2 regions of the Cellvibrio japonicus Ueda107 genome follow, and region 1 is predicted to be linked to the other one. Evidence: predicted binding sites of a transcription regulator. Region 1 holds the regulator's gene; the other holds the start of a gene.
The links. The regulator sigma-54, encoded in region 1, starts transcription at its own class of promoters, with help from an activator protein. The targets are predictions, from matches to a motif close to TGGCACANNNNTTGCNNT.

Region 2: a site for sigma-54 is predicted at 4,363-4,380, ahead of glnL (nitrogen regulation protein NR(II)). Genes of this name have one in related genera too.

What each region holds. Positions count from the first base shown of each region.
Region 1 is NC_010995.1:3,283,787-3,295,585, reverse strand. Features, by position in the region: gene CJA_RS13575 (YhdP family phospholipid transporter) at 1-352, shown strand, start outside; gene yjgA (ribosome biogenesis factor YjgA) at 321-839, opposite strand; gene CJA_RS13565 (HPr family phosphocarrier protein) at 906-1,178, opposite strand; gene rapZ (RNase adapter RapZ) at 1,159-2,052, opposite strand; gene ptsN (PTS IIA-like nitrogen regulatory protein PtsN) at 2,064-2,510, opposite strand; gene hpf (ribosome hibernation-promoting factor, HPF/YfiA family) at 2,588-2,878, opposite strand; gene CJA_RS13545 (RNA polymerase factor sigma-54) at 3,002-4,630, opposite strand; gene lptB (LPS export ABC transporter ATP-binding protein) at 4,871-5,596, opposite strand; gene lptA (lipopolysaccharide transport periplasmic protein LptA) at 5,601-6,116, opposite strand; gene lptC (LPS export ABC transporter periplasmic protein LptC) at 6,103-6,711, opposite strand; gene CJA_RS13525 (KdsC family phosphatase) at 6,714-7,256, opposite strand; gene CJA_RS13520 (KpsF/GutQ family sugar-phosphate isomerase) at 7,281-8,252, opposite strand; gene CJA_RS13515 (MlaC/ttg2D family ABC transporter substrate-binding protein) at 8,563-9,198, shown strand; gene CJA_RS13510 (BolA family protein) at 9,390-9,641, shown strand; gene murA (UDP-N-acetylglucosamine 1-carboxyvinyltransferase) at 9,690-10,952, shown strand; gene hisG (ATP phosphoribosyltransferase) at 10,957-11,604, shown strand.
Region 2 is NC_010995.1:4,221,128-4,227,791, forward strand. Features, by position in the region: gene thiI (tRNA uracil 4-sulfurtransferase ThiI) at 1-61, opposite strand, end outside; gene CJA_RS17025 (cation:proton antiporter) at 414-1,625, opposite strand; gene CJA_RS17030 (hypothetical protein) at 1,676-1,984, shown strand; gene glnA (type I glutamate--ammonia ligase) at 2,184-3,584, shown strand; gene CJA_RS17040 (DUF4124 domain-containing protein) at 3,717-4,274, shown strand; gene glnL (nitrogen regulation protein NR(II)) at 4,425-5,501, shown strand; gene glnG (nitrogen regulation protein NR(I)) at 5,485-6,664, shown strand, end outside.

The DNA.
Region 1 (11,799 bases):
CACCTTGCCTGTGGCAGGCAACCTGACATTCTTTACCGCACTGGTAACAGGGCTGCCCGCTGCCGCGGGCATCTATGTGGTGAGCAAATTATTTAAGCGGCAGGTTGATCAGGTCACCAGCATCAGCTACAGCATCCGAGGCAGTTGGGATAATCCCAAAATGCGCTTTGATCGCCTGTTTGAGAGTGAAGAGAGTTTGCGTGACAGCGTGAAAAAGAAAGCGCCCAATAGCTTGCTGATGAGGCCGGAAGATATAGCGCCTGGAGCGACAGCAGGGGGAGGCGCCGATTTATTGCGCGATAGCGGGGAAGGCCAGGCACCTAGTCCTGGGCTTCCAATTGCTCGCGGATAAACCCAAATAACTTGCGTGCGCTGGCTGCCGGTTTGTTTTCCTCGCGCTCTTTCTGGGCGGCGCGAATTAATTGGCGCAGGTGCTGCACATCAATACCGGGGCAGGAGGTTACCAGGGTCTGGAAGACCTGTTTGTCGCCTTCAATCAACAGGTCGCGGTAGCGCTCTATTTGATGTTGGCGGTGGATGTACTGGTCATTGCGGTTCTGGATTTTTTCAACCGCTGCCTGGATTTCTTCGTGATTACCTTCGCGCATCAATCTGCCTATGTACTGGATTTGACGGCGGCGGGCCTCTTTAGGGGGCATTTTGCGCGCAATGTAGATGGCATCCAGCATTTGTTCACTGAGGGGAATCTGCGCCAGTTGCTTTTCATTCATATGGATCAGGCTTTCGCCCAGGGCTTGCAATGCATGCATATCGCGCTTGACCTGCGATTTGCTGCGGATGTAATCATCGGGATTGACGTCGTCGTAGTCGTAAACCATAGCAGTGCTGGCTGTGAAAAAGTGGGCGCACAGAGTAGGCAAAAGCGCCGTTAATAACAACCCGTGTTATTCCCCTTCGCCAAAATAGTCGGTCACAAGCGTACTGATTTCATCGAGCGCGTGTTGTGCATCAGCGCCATCGGCACTGACTTGCAGCTGTGTGCCCTGACCGGCTGCAAGCAGCATCAGAGACATAACGCTTTTAGCATCGACCCAATTGCCTTCACCAACACGTACCTGCACCTGTGCCTTGAACTTGCTGGCGAGGCTGGCAAGTTTGGCGGCGGCACGGGCGTGGAGGCCGCGTTTGTTAATGATCTCAAGAGTTTGCTGGAGCATGGTTATGGTGCTTCTGGTGTTTATGAATATCGCGGTGGCGCACCTGGACATCCTGGTAGTACTGGTCAAAGTGTTTTTTTAAACGTTCACTCAAGTATACGGAGCGATGTTGGCCTCCGGTGCAGCCGATGGCAATTGTGATATAGCTGCGATTATTAGCCTGGTAGCGGGGTAGCCAGCGCGTTAAATAGTGCTCTATATCAGCATACATCTCCTGGACTGTGACCTGCTCTTCGAGAAACTCAACAACGTCAGCATCCAACCCGGTCTGGGGGCGGAGGTGTGGCTTCCAATGGGGATTGGGCAGGCAGCGGGCATCGAAGACCAGGTCGGCATTAACCGGGGTGCCGTGTTTAAACCCAAAGGATTCAAACAGGATTGCCATGGTGGCTTCGGTTCGCCCCACCACCCGATCCTTAACCAGATCGCGCAATTCATGCAGGTTGAGGTGGCTGGTATCAATTGTTTGGTCGGCCGCATCGCGGATGGGTTCGAGCAGGTTTTGCTCCAGCGCTATAGCTTCTTCAAGGCTGGTGCTCTTGTCGCTTAACGGGTGTTTACGACGGGTTTCACTAAAGCGCTGGATGAGAACGGAAGGATGGGAGTCCAGGTAGATTGTGTGAAAGGGCAGATGGGCCTCTTTCAAGGTGGATACCATCTTGGGAAAGAGACTCAAATCCTGCCAGGCATTACGCACATCAATGCCTATGGCAAACTTTTGCGCCTGATCCTTGTGGATTTCAATCTGTGCAACCAGTGCGGGTAGCAGGCTAACAGGCAGGTTATCGATGCAGTTGAACCCCACATCCTCAAGGACATGGAGCGCTGTCGTTTTTCCCGATCCGGATAGACCGCTGACAATCACTAGGTGCATGTTGGACTCGCTTAGCTGATTGCGGCTTCATACAGATCCTGGTCGCTGGCGGCTGCGCGCAATTTATCGCGGTATTCCGCTTTGTTGAGCGCATTAACCAGGGATGACAGGGTCTGCAAATGTTCGTCATGGGCCTCTTCGGGCACCAGCATGGCAAACAGGATATCGACGGGCTGTGAATCTATTGCGTCAAAGTCGACTGGCTCGGTCAACGTGATCAGGGCACCAACGGTTCCCTGACAGTTTTCCACCCGGCAGTGGGGAATGGCAATGCCATAACCTATGCCGGTTGAGCCCAGGCGCTCACGTGCGATAAGGCGGCGAAATAAGTCTTCCGCATCAATATGGGTGACATCCTGGGCGATGGTGTTGGCCAACAGTTCCAGGGCTCGTTTCTTGCTGCCCCCCTCAACGCGGCAAAGCGTGCGTTTGGGGCTGATTAACGCTTGAATTTCCATAGGGTTACTGTCGTCGTATCTTCTCTTGTCGTTAAGCCCCGGCTCAGGTGCTCCGAGGCTGATTGGGTTGGTGTGGCTTAACGGTGGCTGCGCAACTTTTCTTTATGCTTGATCAACTGCCGATCCAGTTTGTCAGCCAGTGCATCAATAGCTGCGTATAAGTCTTCATGGGTCGCATCAGCAAACAAGTCTTTGCCGCTGACATGAACTGTGGCTTCTGCCTTTTGAATCAGTTTATCCACCGAGAGGATGACATGGGTATTGGTTATACGATCATGGTGATGACTGAGTCTTTCCAATTTGTTATTGACGTAATCCCTGAGCGATTCAGTAACTTCCAGATGGTGGCCACTGATAGTTATTTGCATAAGTACATCCTCTCGTTTCACGCGGACTGGTAAAAAATGACAGTTGATTCAGCAGTTGCAACTGATAACAACCTGTTGGTGCGTCCCGGCGTTCGCCATCTGTCCTGGGTATTGGGCCTGGATTTACAGGCTTTTGCGTTCATTGGATGGCGGAATATTGAGCGATTCACGGTACTTGGCGATAGTGCGCCTGGCAACCTGGATACCCTGTTCTGCCAGCAATTCGGTAATCTTGCTGTCGCTCAGGGGTTTTTTCGGATTCTCTGCGCTCACCAGCTTTTTGATGATGGCGCGTATGGCTGTCGATGAACACTCGCCGCCACTGTCTGTACTGACATGACTCGAAAAAAAGTACTTGAGTTCAAAAATCCCCTGGGGGGTATGCATGTATTTTTGCGTAGTTACCCGTGAAATAGTCGATTCGTGCATGCCGACAATTTCTGCAATATCGTGCAATACCAGGGGTTTCATGGCTTCGGGGCCATACTCGAGAAAGCCGCGCTGTTTTTCCACAATACAGCTGGCTACCTTGAGCAGGGTTTCGTTGCGGCTCTGTAAGCTTTTGAGAAACCAGCGGGCTTCCTGCAAATTATCCTTGAGGAAGGTGTTGTCGCTGCTGGAGTCAGCGCGACGCACCATAGAGGCGTAGTCTGAATTGATGCGCAAACGTGGCGCTATGTCGGGATTGAGCTCCACAATCCAGCGACTGTCACGTTTTTCCACAAAGACATCAGGCACTACATATTCAGTATCGCCGCTGGCAATAATGTCACCCGGACGCGGGTTGAGCCCCTGGATAAGTGTTACCGCCTGGCTGAGTTCTGCCTCCTTGAGCTTGGTGCGACGCATCAATTGGCGATAATCGCGGCTACCCAGGAGTGGCAGGTATTGCTTAACAATCAGTTTGGCGGGCTCCAGAAAAGGGGTTTGTGGATCAAATTGCTGGAGTTGTACCAACAGGCATTCGGACAGGTTTTGGCTGCATACACCGCAGGGATCAAATTGCTGCAGACGGTGTTGTACGGCGACCACTTCATCTTCTTCAAGCTCTTCAAGCTCTGCTGCCAGTCCATCATAGATCTCGTGGATGCTGATAGAGAGCATACCACTGGGCTCTACTGCGTCGATAATTGCCATGGCAACCAGGCGATCGCGGTCAGACATGGGGGTCAGGTTCAGTTGCCAGGTGAGGTGGTCATAAATCGAATCGGTTGTGGCGCGACGGCTCTCAAAATCGTTGTCTTCGTTATCGTAGTTACTGGAGCTGCTGCTGGAGGAGGCCTGGTAAACATCGTCCCAACTGGTATCTACCGGTAAATCAGCAGGGATGGAGTCTGACCAGTCCCCGGCGCTATCGCCAAAACTGTCGGCGTCAAAGTCCGATTCTGCCGCGGCTTCAAAGCCTTCTCCATTGCTACTGGCGTAATCATTTGATTCGCTGCTGGAATAACTGTCAGTGCTGGTACTGGAAGTGTAATTGTCGCTCAGCTGGTCTGTGGTGTTTGCTGCTGGATCTGCGGCGACCTCAAGGGTTCGCTCGTAATCACTGGTATCCGGTTCGCCAGTGTCGTAGTTGGTTTCATTGCCACCCTCGTAGTTTTCCTCCAATTCCAGCATGGGGTTGGAGTCCAGTGCTTCCTGGATTTCCTGTTGCAAGTCCAGCGTGGAAAGCTGCAATAGGCGAATGGCCTGTTGCAACTGCGGGGTCATGGTGAGTTGCTGACCGAGCTTTAATTGGAGTGATTGCTTCATTATGGGGGCAACAAAACCTGTTCAGGGTGAAACCGGGGTGGTGTCCTGGGTAGACACCGGATGTACGCAGGTATGGATAGATAAAACGCCAACCTTCTTTTAGTGGAGTTTAGACAGGCTTTGATTCCCAATCAATAAGCCTTAGCAATCTTTGTGCCTAATGATTAAAAATTAAGAATTGTCAAGTTGTTGCGGTCGCAGAAATCGCTATGTTTCCGGTTGTAGCACCCTGGGTGGTGGTTAGATACGGAAATGCTCACCCAGATAAACCTCTCGTACCCTGGGGTGTGCAAGCACTGTCTCCGGCTGGCCGGAGGCAATAATGTGACCTTCACTCACGATATAAGCAGTTTCACAGATATCCAGGGTTTCACGCACATTATGGTCAGTAATTAATACGCCAATTCCGCGATCCTTGAGGTGGCGAACAATTTCCTTAATGTCGCTTACGGAGATCGGGTCTACACCGGCAAAGGGTTCATCCAGCAAGATGAATTGTGGGTCGGTCGCCAGGGCGCGGGCGATTTCCACGCGGCGACGCTCGCCTCCGGATAGGGACATACCCAGGCTGTTGCGAATGTGGGTGATATGGAATTCACCCAAGAGGGATTCGAGTTTTTCCAGACGCTGCTTGCGGTCGAGATCCTTGCGGGTTTCAAGGATAGCCATGATGTTATCGGCGACAGACAGCTTGCGAAAAATCGATGCCTCTTGTGGCAGGTAGCCAATGCCGGCACGTGCGCGCCCGTGAATCGGCAAAGGAGTGATATCCAGATCGTCAATCAGTACGCGTCCTTTATCTGCCGGTACCAGACCCGCAATCATGTAAAAACAGGTTGTTTTACCCGCACCGTTAGGGCCGAGTAAACCGACAATGGTACCGCTATCGACGGTCATGGACACATCGACAACGACAGTGCGTTTTTTATAGCTCTTGGCAAGGTTCTGGGCGTGCAATCTGGGCATGGGGTCAGTGCTTGGCTTCGGTTTTGGGCGGAATATAGATATCGACACGAGCGCCATCAATTTGCTTGGCTTTCATGACTTCATTGATGAGGTCGTAATTGATATGCGGCGCTTTCATGACCTGGCCATCTTGCTCAATGGCGGCCTCCTCAACCAGCAGTAAATGCTCATTGTCCGGGGTATAGGTGATGCTTTTAGCGGTTGCAACAATCACCTTTTGGTCCAGGCTGGGTTGCTGTTGGAAGCGCGCAGGAGAGCCAGTGGCAACGATCTTATCCGGCGAACCGTCGGGGCGGGTGCGCACCTTGATGATATCCGCCGTAATTACCAATGAGCCCTGTTCGATGCGCACTGAACCGCTGTAGGTTGACTCACCGATTTTCTGATCAACGACCAGGGTGTCAGCTGTGCCGCGGATCACCTGGTTGCGATCTTCCGGTAAGGCCAATGCCGGGGTTGCCAGGGTGAGTAACAGGCTGCTGGCCAGAAATGCGAGGAAAGGGAGTTTAACGCGGTTCATAAATGGCTCTGACATCGGATTGCAATTGGACGCGGCTGTCGCGCATAAGCGCTGTCATACCCACGGCGTCCACCTGGCCTTTGGCGCTGCGCATCTTAACAGCTTTGTCGGTTTCGGCGTATTGCTCTGCGGGTTTTACCAGCAGCTCAGTGGTTTCTATCTGGATTAACCCCTGGCTGGCTGTCTCCTGCTGGATCAATACATCCTGGCTCAGGAAGAGCAATTTGCCATTCAGGCTGCTGCGTCCCAGATGGGCAGATAAGTGCCAGGGCGCTTCATCAGGGTTATCCTGGAAGCGTAATCTGGGGGTATCAAACAGGGTGTAATCCTGTTCGCCCGGCGCATCCGGATTGACCTGGAAATGGGTAACCAGGGGCGTGTTCAATTGATATTGCAACAAGCCCTGGGCGTTGTATTCGCGTGTTTCAACGCTGGTAATAAAGGTGTAGGGAAAGGTTTTTTCCGTATCTGCTAGCCCTGTTTTTTTACCGCTACCGTGAAACAGGCTGACAATACTGAAACTGACAACCAGGGCAATGACCAGTGTCCAGGGCGTGGTCAGTAACTCGCGCAAGCGTTGTTCGGCAGGCTTCACGATTACTGCGCTCCGGGTGTTGGCAGGTATTGGGCGAGTGCGGCCTGGTAGCTGCCCTGCGCTTGCATTAGCAGATCGCATGCAGCGCGCACAGCCCCTTCACCGCCCCGCTCTTCACTTTGCCAATGGGCGCGTTCGGCGACGGCAGCATGGGCATTGGCAACGCACAGCGCGAGGCCGACACGCGTCATTACCGTCAGGTCAGGCCAGTCATCACCCATAAAGGCTATCTGCTCCAGGGGGTAAGGGTGCTCAAGGAGTATTTCTTGCAATGCATCCCATTTGTCTTCCCGTCCCTGGACCAAAATACCAATTCCAAGGTCGCGCGCACGGCGTGCAACCAGTTCACTGGTACGCCCGGTGATAATGCCAACCCTGACACCGCTGCGTTGCAGGGCTTTGATCCCCTGTCCATCAAGGGTATTAAAACTTTTGAATTCATCGCCCTGGTTATTGAAGTAGAGGCGACCGTCGGTAAGTACCCCGTCCACATCGAGCAGCAGCAGGCGTATAGCACTCAGGCGGTTGTGTAAATTGGTGCTCATAGTTTACTCAAATCGATTTGCCGGCTAGATGATACCTGCGCGCAGGATATCGTTAATTTTTACGATGCCAATCAGGTGATTTTCTGCATTGCTGACCAGCAATACGTTAATTTTTGATTCTTCCATCAACTTTAATGCTTCTGCTGCCAGGGTGCTGTCGCGCAGTATTTTGGGATTGGGATTCATTAAGTCACCCACTTTAGCGCTGTGGATGTCCACGCCGCGATCAATACTGCGGCGCAAATCGCCATCGGTATAGATGCCCAGGAACTGCCCGGTTGCATCTGTCACTGTAGTCATACCAAAACCTTTGGCTGATATAACCATCAAGGCTTCGAGTAATGGTGTGTCAGAAGAGACCCGAGGAATTTCATCACCTGTGTGCATGATATCGGATAAACGTAGCAGGAGCTTGCGCCCCAGGGCTCCGCCGGGATGTGAAAAGGCGAAATCTTCGGCAGTAAAACCCCGTGCTTCTAACAGGGCGATAGCAAGAGCATCACCCAAAACCAGGGTTGCACTGGTACTGGAGGTGGGGGCCAGATCCAGTGGACAAGCTTCGGTAGCAACATAGATATTCAGGTGAACTTCAGCCACTTCCGCCAGAATCGATTGGGGATTGCCGGTCATGCTGATGATGTTGATTCCGGTCCTTTTAAGTAAAGGCAGGAGTGTCACAATCTCATTGGATGTGCCGGAGTAGGAGATTGCCAGGACTATATCGTCTTTGGTGATCATACCAAGGTCACCGTGACTGGCTTCGCCGGGGTGAACAAAAAAGGCGGGGGTGCCTGTGCTGGCCAGGGTAGCCGCGATTTTTTTGCCGATATGCCCGGATTTCCCCATCCCGGTCACAATGACCCGGCCTTTTCCTGCGAGGATCAGGTCACAGGCCCGGCGAAAATCCTCGCCTATGCGCTCCTCCAGGGCCGCAATAGCCTCTGTTTCCAGGCGGATAGTACGGCGGGCGGACTGGACATAGTCAAATGAGTTCATGGAAGTATCCTGTACAACGGCCAAGGCGGGCATTATAGAGGCTGTTGTGAGTGATAAAACCGCCTGGATGGAAGATTGTGCAATTTTTACAAGCGTCACTTAATGGGGGCTGTACGACGGTGCTATAGTGCCGCCCCAATTGCTGTGGTGGAGTATCACAAAGGCTCAAGAATTGAAAAGTCGAGGCACCATCGGGTGATTTGATGGTCACACAGGCGCACTCAATAGTTTCTCGGGTTCGTCCAGGCGCTGGATAGCAGCGTATTGGTAGCTCCAGGTATAGGTTTATTGGTAAACGGAAGGTGTTTGCATGAAGACAATGGTTGTGAATCGTTATGTCGTGTTGGTTGCGAGCTTGCTGCTGGCATTGGGTGCCCGGAGTGTACTGGCAGAGTCCAATGCTGCGCAGGCAGCAGATCCGCGCGTTGTCGTAGAAAACGTGACTCAGGAGTTATTTGTTCATGTTCGTGCACAAAAAGCACAGAAAGCCAGCGATGATGTTTATTACAAGCAGGTGCAAACCACGTTGGATGAGGTGGTGAATTTTGGTTATATCGCTGCCCACGTTATGGGTAAGCAAGCCTATGACAAAGCCAGTACTGACCAGCGCAAGCAATTCCTGGACGTATTTCGCAATGGTCTGGTGAAATCCTATGCCAAGGGGATTGCGGGTTATGTGGATAGCGATATTAAGGTCGTGAATGTCGCTGCGGACAAGAAGAATCCGCAGCGTGTGACAGTTACCCAGGAGGTAAATGACAAGGGGACTGTACACAAGCTCGATTACAGTATGGTGCAGTCCAGGAGCGGTGATTGGAAGTTAATCAATGTCACCCTGAATGGGGTGAACCTGGGGATGTCGTTCTCCAGCCAGTTTAAATCGGCTATGCGCAAGTACAACAATGATCTGGACAAGGTGATCGCCAACTGGTTGTCAGAAGCCTGATTGTCTGAGATCTGTTCCGCCCTGTTTGTAAAGCCTCTGGATTCCAGGGGCTTTGTTCTTAAGGGATGGTGTCTTTTGTGGCGCTTATCGGGCTTCCGTTGATTTGGGATGCGGGTTTGATGCCATTCCGGTAAACTGCGCCGCTTATTGATGGCTGTCAGCCAGATTTCTTTCCCCGACACGAGATTCCTATGCAAGCCGAACAAATCAAAGCGCTGATTGAGAGCCAGTTACCTGGGGCTGATGTTAAATCCGTAGAGGTTCAGGGCGATCATATCGGCTTGGTCATTGTTAGCCCTGCCTTTGCCGGCCTGACTCCCGTGAAAAAGCAACAATTGGTGCTGGGTACCCTCAGTCAGCAATTTGCGGATCGCAGTATCCATGCTGTGGATTACATCAGGGCATTCACTCCAGAGCAATGGCAGCAACAACAGCAACAGTAACCCAAGTATCGACTCCAGCCCTATGGGCCGTTTTAGACAAGACAGGCAATGGATAAATTTTTGATTTCCGGTTCCGGTCCGCTCACCGGTGAGTTGCGTATTTCCGGCTCCAAAAATGCGGCCCTGCCAATACTGGCAGCCACTATTCTCGCCCAGGGCAAGGTGCGTCTGGCCAATGTGCCGCACCTGAATGACATTAGCACCATGATTGCGCTTTTGCGCACCCTGGGTTTGACCATCGAAATTCAGGGCGACCATGTAGTCATTGTGGACCCCAATACCATTAATTCTTACACCGCGCCCTACGAGCTGGTAAAAACCATGCGCGCCTCCATTCTGGTGCTGGGCCCTTTGCTGGCGCGCTACGGTGAGGCCAATGTGTCCTTTCCCGGTGGCTGCGCTATTGGCTCACGCCCGGTAGATATTCACCTGCGTGGGCTGGAGGCCATGGGCGCCAGCATTGAAATCGACGGCGGTTATATTCGCGCCCGCCGTCAGGGTCGCCTGAAGGGTTGCCATTTCTTGATGGATACCGTCACTGTGGGTGGCACCGAGAACCTGCTGATGGCAGCGGTATTGGCCGAAGGTAAAACCATTTTGGAGAATGCTGCGCGCGAGCCGGAAATTGTTGACCTGGCTAATCTGCTGGTTGCCATGGGCGCCAGGATCAGCGGTATAGGTACATCTACCCTCACTATCGAGGGCGTGGAGTCGCTTACTGGTTGTGATTACTCCGTTATGCCCGATCGCATCGAAACGGGCACTTACCTGGTAGCGGCTGCAGCGAGCCGTGGCAAGGTGCGCCTAACCCACACCAGCGCCAGTATCCTGGAAGCGGTGATTGTGAAGTTGCAGGAAGCCGGGGCAGACGTTACCACGGGTGAAGACTGGATTGCGCTGGATATGAACGGTCGCCGCCCCAAGGCAGTCAGCTTGAAAACTGCACCTTACCCGGCATTTCCTACCGATATGCAGTCGCAGTTTATGGCACTGAATGCGGTAGCGGATGGGATTAGCCATATTACCGAGACAATTTTTGAGAATCGCCTGGTGCAAGTGGCAGAGCTAAAGCGTATGGGCGCCCATATAGAGCTGGAGCACAATACCGCTATAGTCACCGGTGTGGAGCGCTTGAAGGCGGCACCGGTTATGGCGTCGGATTTGCGCGCCTCAGCCAGCCTGGTGATTGCCGGCCTGGTAGCCGATGGTGAAACCCTGATCGATCGCATTTATCACATAGATCGCGGTTACGAGGCGATAGAGGCCAAGTTCCAGGCCCTGGGTGCCAGCGTGCGCCGTATCAAGAGTTAACACTATGAGTCAGATGCTAACCATAGCGCTCACCAAGGGGCGCATTCTGGAGGAGACACTGCCACTGCTGAAAGCGGCGGGTATTGAGCCTCTGGAAGATATGGAGAAAAGCCGCAAACTGGTGTTTCCCACCAACCGCGAGGATGTGCGCCTGCTGTTGTTACGCGGTGCTGATGTGCCTACTTATGTGCAATTTGGCGCGGCGGATATGGGGATTTCCGGCAAGGACACCCTGATGGAAAACGGCGCCGAAGGTTTGTATGAGCCACTGGATTTGAACATTGCCCGCTGTCGCTTGATGACGGCCGGGGTAAAAGGCCAGCAGACACCCGCCGGGCGCATTCGCGTTGCCACCAAATATGTGAATGTGACCAAGCAGTATTACGCCAGCCTGGGGCGTCAGATTGACGTGATCAAGCTCTATGGGGCGATGGAACTGGCCCCGATTATGAATTTGGCCGATGAGATTGTGGATATTGTCGATACCGGTAATACCCTGCGTGCCAACGGCCTGGAGCCGCGCGAACACATTGCCGATATCAGTTCACGTTTGATCGTGAACAAGGCCTCCATGAAAATGAAGCACCTGCTGATTCAAGCCATTATCGATCCTATTGCCAAGGCTGTTAGTCAAAAGGCCGTTAGTCAATAAGCCTATGCAGCCCATTGTGAATGGCAATGGGTATTTTGGGGGTGAGTGTTTGATGATGGTTCGATCGGTAATGGTTCGATGAACATACCGACCTGCGAGCGGGATGCCTGGGAAGCATAGCGCCCCTTGCAGGACACGCCGTAAATACGTCCTTGTAGGTTCGAGGTTGGCATCCACGCCTCTCTCGATCCGGCA
Region 2 (6,664 bases), 930 kb from region 1:
TTTTTCTGACTGGCGGGCTTTTAATGATGATTTCGGGAAAAACTTTGACAATAAAATGCATGGAACACACCTGGCAGGATAGCGCGAAACGAGTAAACCAAAAGCGGGCGATTATAAAGCAAGCCTTCCATCCAAGGGGCTTTGTCCCCTAAAAACCCGGAAATCTGCGCCCCAATTCAGTCTCGTCCCTGCACATTATTTTGTAGATTCCAGGCCAAATGGCACAGCACAGCCTAACACCAAAACGATGAGCCCCGGCAGACAGCTGCTAGCGTTACCCAAATGAGCCCTGCCGAGGATGGATCAGTAAGGTTCTGGACGTGCTTTGTGCTCTTGCCGAACAAGCCAATCTATTCGCGCTTAAGGCGGTGATTGCTGACAACAATCCCGGCATCATATGCCGGGATTGTTGTTTATTTGGAGCGATGGACAACAGCTGCCAGCTGTTTGAGTTTGGGAGTAACTATCGGCACCGTCATCATGGTGCTAACAACCGCCATAATCAGCAGGGCGGTAAAGGTTTCGCTGGTGATAATTTGTTTGTCCAGCAATACGTTAGCAAAAATAATCATGATCAGAGCCTTGGTTTGCAGCAGCCACCCTATGATGGAGGCTTCACCCTTTTCCCATTTGAGAACCCGACCCGCAAGGTGTACTCCGGCCAATTTTCCAGCGGCTTGCGCCAACAGCAACACCGCCGCCGCCGCAAATACGGCGATGCCTCCCACTTCCCAGTTAGTGCGCAAGCCTGTGCTGAGGAAGAATACGGGCATAATGATCAGCAATACGAAATGGCGCAGCTTGTCCATGTCTTCCTGATTGAACCATTCTGCATCCATAACGGCACCTGCCAGGAAGGCCCCTACCATAAAATGTAACCCGGCCCAGTCTGCCAACAGGCCGCAAAGCGCCAACCAGATAAAACCAATGTACCAACGATCACGCTCCTGTAATGCCAGCATCAGCTTGCGGAACAAATAGCTGGCCACCACAAAACTCAGCAGAAAAATCCCCTGGCGTCCAATGCGCTCCCAATCAAGCAGGATCAACGCCAGGACGCCCCAAATCGCAATATCATCCAGGCTGGCATAGCGCAGAATCCGCTGCCCTATGGGTTGGCGCAGTATCTCCATCTTTTCCATCAGCAGGATCAGAATCGGCAAAGCAGTTACCGCACAGGCCATCCCCACACCAACAATAAACTGCCAGGTCATTCCATTGGGGCCCATCCAGCCATCGCTGATACTGAGCAAAATGGCGGCTGCCACACAGCCAAACAACAGGGGGGTACCCAGTGCCAGGCCGGCGGTAATACCGCTCTCGCGCTTGTATTCCCAGGCCTTTTTCAAATCCAGCTCAATACCGGCGATCCAGACAAAAATCATCACTGCCCACCAGGCGATACCGTTAAGCGCCTGGATCACCTGGGGATTAAATACAAACTGGTAATAGTCGGGAAAAGCCGCCCCCAAAACACCGGGCCCCAGGAGAATACCGGTGATGATCTGTACCACGACCAGGGGAGCCCAATAATCGGTCCTGAATAAACGCCAAATCAGGTAGGGAACCGTAAAGATGATCAGCATAGCGATCAGGAAGATTTCCGTAATGGTAACTGCGTGCATAACTTGCCTTGGATTTTTTAGGGAATTGTTTATTTTATAAACGGCACAGCATGCCTGAGTCCGCACCTGTGGCCGAGCGCGCAAGGCTAACCCTCTTTAGCAGCCCAGGCGAGCCATCCCTCATAAACAATCGCTATGGCATGATCGCAGGGCTTTCGCCCTCTTTTCAGGCAGGTGGACAGATTGAATTTTGCCATGACACGGCCAGCCTTCCCGGCATGGAAAGCCACGCCACAAAAAGCACCAATATTGATCATTTCAGAAAAAATACGCACCAATACAGTGCTTTTGCATTTTTTAAAACCCGGCGATCTATGCTTAAACCCTTATTTTTAAACGGCTGTTGCTATTTTCTTTAAATGGCATATATTTTGCCCCGTTTCTGACACCCTAGTCCCGTGTCGCTCACCGAAATGAGTCGTTCCGTGAAATGAGCAACGTGTCTGGATGAACGTGGGCAACAATTCCAGGTAGGCGATCCTCCGGGCTGTCTACTTACCCGCAATAACAACTTTCTCAATCTATAGCCTTCGGGCTATAACAACTTGGAGGCATTCAATGTCTAAGACTTTAGACCTGATCAAGCAACACGAAGCTCGCTGGATCGACCTGCGTTTCACTGACACCAAAGGTAAAGAGCAACACGTAACCTTCCCATCTCACGTAGTGGATGACAAGTTCTTCACCGAAGGCAAGATGTTCGACGGCTCTTCTATCGCTGGCTGGAAAGGCATTAACGACTCAGACATGATCCTGATGCCGGACGACTCTACCGCGGTACTGGATCCTTTCTACGACGAACCCACTATTATCATTCGCTGTAACATCGTTGAGCCATCAACCATGCAAGGCTACGATCGCGACCCGCGCTCTATCGGCCTGCGCGCTGAAGAATACCTGAAGTCTACCGGTCTGGGCGACGTTGCCCTGTTCGGTCCAGAGCCAGAATTCTTCATCTTCGACAGTGTTCACTATGCATCCGGCATGGGCGGCTCTTTCTACAAAATCAAGTCTGAAGAAGCTTCCTGGCAGTCAGGCGAAGACAGCGAAGGCAAGCACGGCCACGCGCCACGCGTAAAAGGCGGCTACTTCCCCGTTGCACCTATCGATTCCCTGCACGACATCCGTGGCGCTATGTGTAACGCGATGGAAGCCATGGGCCTGACCATCGAAATCCACCACCACGAAGTTGCTAACGCCGGCCAGTGTGAAATCGGTGTAGGCGCCAACACCCTGGTTAAGAAAGCGGACGAAGTACAAATCCTCAAGTACTGCGTGCACAACGTAGCTCACCAGTACGGCAAAACCGCTACTTTCATGCCGAAGCCACTGATCGGTGATAACGGTTCAGGTATGCACGTTCACCAGTCTTTCTCCAAGAATGGCAAAAACCAATTCGCAGGCGATGCTTACGCCGGCCTGAGCGAAACTGCCCTGTACTACGTTGGCGGTATCATCAAGCACGCCAAGGCACTGAACGCTTTCTGTAACGCTTCTACCAACTCTTACAAGCGTCTGGTTCCAGGCTTCGAAGCGCCAGTTATGCTGGCTTACTCTGCCCGTAACCGCTCTGCGTCTATCCGTATTCCTTACACTGTGGGCGAGAAAGCCAAGCGTATTGAAACCCGCTTCCCCGACCCGACTGCCAACCCATACCTGTGCTTCGCTGCACTGTTGATGGCAGGTATCGACGGCGTACAGAACAAGATCCACCCGGGCGAGCCAGCGACCAAAGACCTGTACGACCTGGAGCCGGAAGAAGAAGCCCAGATTCCACAAGTATGTGCCTCTTTGGAAGAAGCTTTGAGTGCCCTGGAAGCTGACCACGAGTTCCTGCTGAAAGGCGGCGTATTCAGCAAAGACTTCATCGATGCGTACATCGACCTGAAGAAAGCTGACATCCAACGTGTAAACATGACTCCTCACCCGGTAGAATTCGAACTCTATTACAGCGTGTAAGGTCACAGATTTTGCCGAGCAATTGGCAAAATCTCCCTGCAAGATGGCAAAAAGCCCGCCCCCGACAGGGAGCGGGCTTTTTGTTTGCGGCGAGAGCGATTAATCTCAGTGTAATCCCCGGAGGAATCGGCTATGAACTCGCATCTATCCACATTCTGGCTTTCAATGCTGCTGGCTTGCCTGCTGGCTCCCTGGACCATGGCAGAGGTTTATAAAACCGTCGATAAAGATGGCCGGGTCATCTATTCCGACAGCCCCAAAACCGACAACGCCGAGCGCATCAAACTGCGCGAACTCAACACAGTCCCCAGTCCGGATGCCATTCCGCAATACCAGACAAACCAGGCACCCGCCGTCGTTGAAGACGAAGGCTATGAGATACATATCATCAGCCCTCGCCATGAAGTTACTATTCCCGTCGGCCAACGCGACCTGGCCATTGCCATCAACCTTAACCGCGAGCTGCAGGCAGATCACCTGCTGGTGTATTTCATGGATGGGGAGCTTATCGAAGAAACCCGTATGACCAACATCCTGATCAAGGACGTTATGCGCGGCACCCACGTGATCAGCGTGGAGGCCATAGACGCAGATGGTCAATCATTGGGCACATCGGAGCCGGTTACCGTGAACCTAATTCGACCAATTATTAAAAAACCTGCATCACCAACGCCCAAGCCCAGCAAGTAGCACCAAAATAGTGCACACCGGATACCCCTGTGCTAGATTTTGGACGGGGTTTTGCGCTAAAACAGGCCTTTTTCTTTGGTTTTTCAGTTGGTTTGCTTTTTGCATTAACTCCATTGCCCATTGTCGAGGCGTTGTGGAGAGCAAAAGTCGTTGAGCCCGCCGGATATTTACAAGCCCATTCTCGATAGCCTGAGTACCGCCATTATCCTGGTGGACAGGGACCTTTTGCTGTGCCATATGAACCCGGCTGCCGAGGCCTTGCTGGCCATGAGCTGCGAGAGCAATACCGGCGAGCCCATTACCTACTTCTTTTACGAATCCGATGAAACGGATCGCCAGTTGAAGCTGGCGGCCGCCCAGGCCAACCATTACACCAAACGCCATGCCGAATGGCGCCTGTTAAGCGGTGGCACTATCACCGTAGACTATACCGTCACCCCCTATGGCGATCACGAAGGATTGATTGTGGAAATCCAACCCATCGATCGCCTGCTGCGCATCAGCCGCGAGGAAATGCTCACCAGCTCCCACGAAACAACGCGCAACCTGATCCGCGGCATGGCCCACGAAATCAAGAATCCCCTGGGGGGAATCCGCGGTGCCGCCCAACTGCTGGCCCGGGAATTACCCCATTCCAATCTGACCGAATACACCAGCATCATCATCGACGAAGCCGATCGCCTGCGTAACCTGGTTGACCGGATGCTCGGCCCCAACCAGGTTCCCCAATGGCAGTCACTCAATGTGCACGAGGCCATCGAGCGGGTCGCCAATATCATTAAGGCCGAAAGTAGCGACGCGATCAAAATCGTGCGCGACTACGATCCCAGTATTCCCAACCTGCTGGGCGATAAGGAGATGCTTATCCAGGCATTGCTCAATATTGTCCGCAACGCTATGCAGGCCCTGTTGGAAGCCAATGTCAAAAACGGGGTTATCCAGCTGCGCAGCCGTATCCAGCGCCAATACACCATTGGTCGCCGCCACCATTCACTGGTGTGCCGCATCGATGTCATCGACAACGGACCGGGTATCCCCACCGATATCATCGAAAATATTTTCTACCCCATGATCACCGGCCGCGCCGAAGGTACTGGCCTGGGGCTCACCATTTCGCAACACCTCATCCACCAACATCACGGCCTGATTGAGTGCCATAGTGAGCCGGGCAACACCCGCTTCTCGCTTTATCTACCAATGGAAAATCACCATGCAGAAGTCCAATAAAGTCTGGATAATCGACGATGACCGGTCCATCCGCTGGGTACTGGAAAAAGCCCTGCAGGGTGCAAATATCGAAACACGGGTCTTTGATTCGGGTGACAGCGCACTGAGCCAGCTCAACCGCGACATACCCGATGCCATCATCAGTGATATCCGCATGCCAGGTACCGATGGCCTTACCCTGCTCAGTAACCTTCACAATACCCACCCCCATATTCCCATCATCATCATGACGGCCCACTCCGACCTGGACAGTGCGGTAGCCGCTTATCAGGGGGGCGCCTTCGAGTATTTGCCCAAACCCTTTGATGTGGATGATGCGGTAGCCGTTACCCAGCGCGCCCTGGCCCATGCCCAGGAGCAAAAGTCGGAGCAAGCGCCGGAGAGTACCCCGGAAACCAATACCGAAATCATCGGTGAAGCACCGGCCATGCAGGAAGTCTTTCGCGCTATCGGGCGCCTGTCGCAATCCAACATCACGGTACTGATCAACGGCCAATCAGGTACGGGAAAGGAGCTGGTGGCACGTGCTCTGCACCGCCACAGCCCGCGCCGCAATGGTCCCTTTATCGCCCTGAATATGGCGGCCATCCCCAAAGACCTGATGGAGTCAGAGTTGTTTGGCCATGAGAAGGGCGCCTTCACCGGGGCGGCGGCGCAACGCCAGGGGCGCTTTGAGCAGGCCAATGGTGGCTCCTTGTTCCTCGACGAAATCGGCGATATGCCCGCGGAAACCCAAACCCGCTTGCTGCGCGTCCTGGCCGATGGCGAGTTTTACCGCGTCGGTGGCCATACCCCGGTGAAAGTGGATGTGCGTATCATCGCCGCCACCCACCAGAACCTGGAACACCTGGTAGCGGAAAATCGTTTCCGCGAAGACCTGTTCCACCGCCTGAACGTGATTCGTATCCACATTCCCAAACTGGCCAACCGCCGCGAGGATATCCCCAAACTGGCGCGCTTCTTCCTGCACAAGGCTGCAACGGAGTTGAATGTGGACACCAAGGTACTGCTGCCGGAAACCGAGGAGTTTTTCTGCTCCCTGCAATGGCCTGGTAATGTGCGTCAGCTGGAGAACACCTGCCGCTGGATTACCGTCATGGCATCCGGCCGCGAGGTACATATCGAGGATTTGCCGCCGGAATTACTCGATCACAAGGAAACCA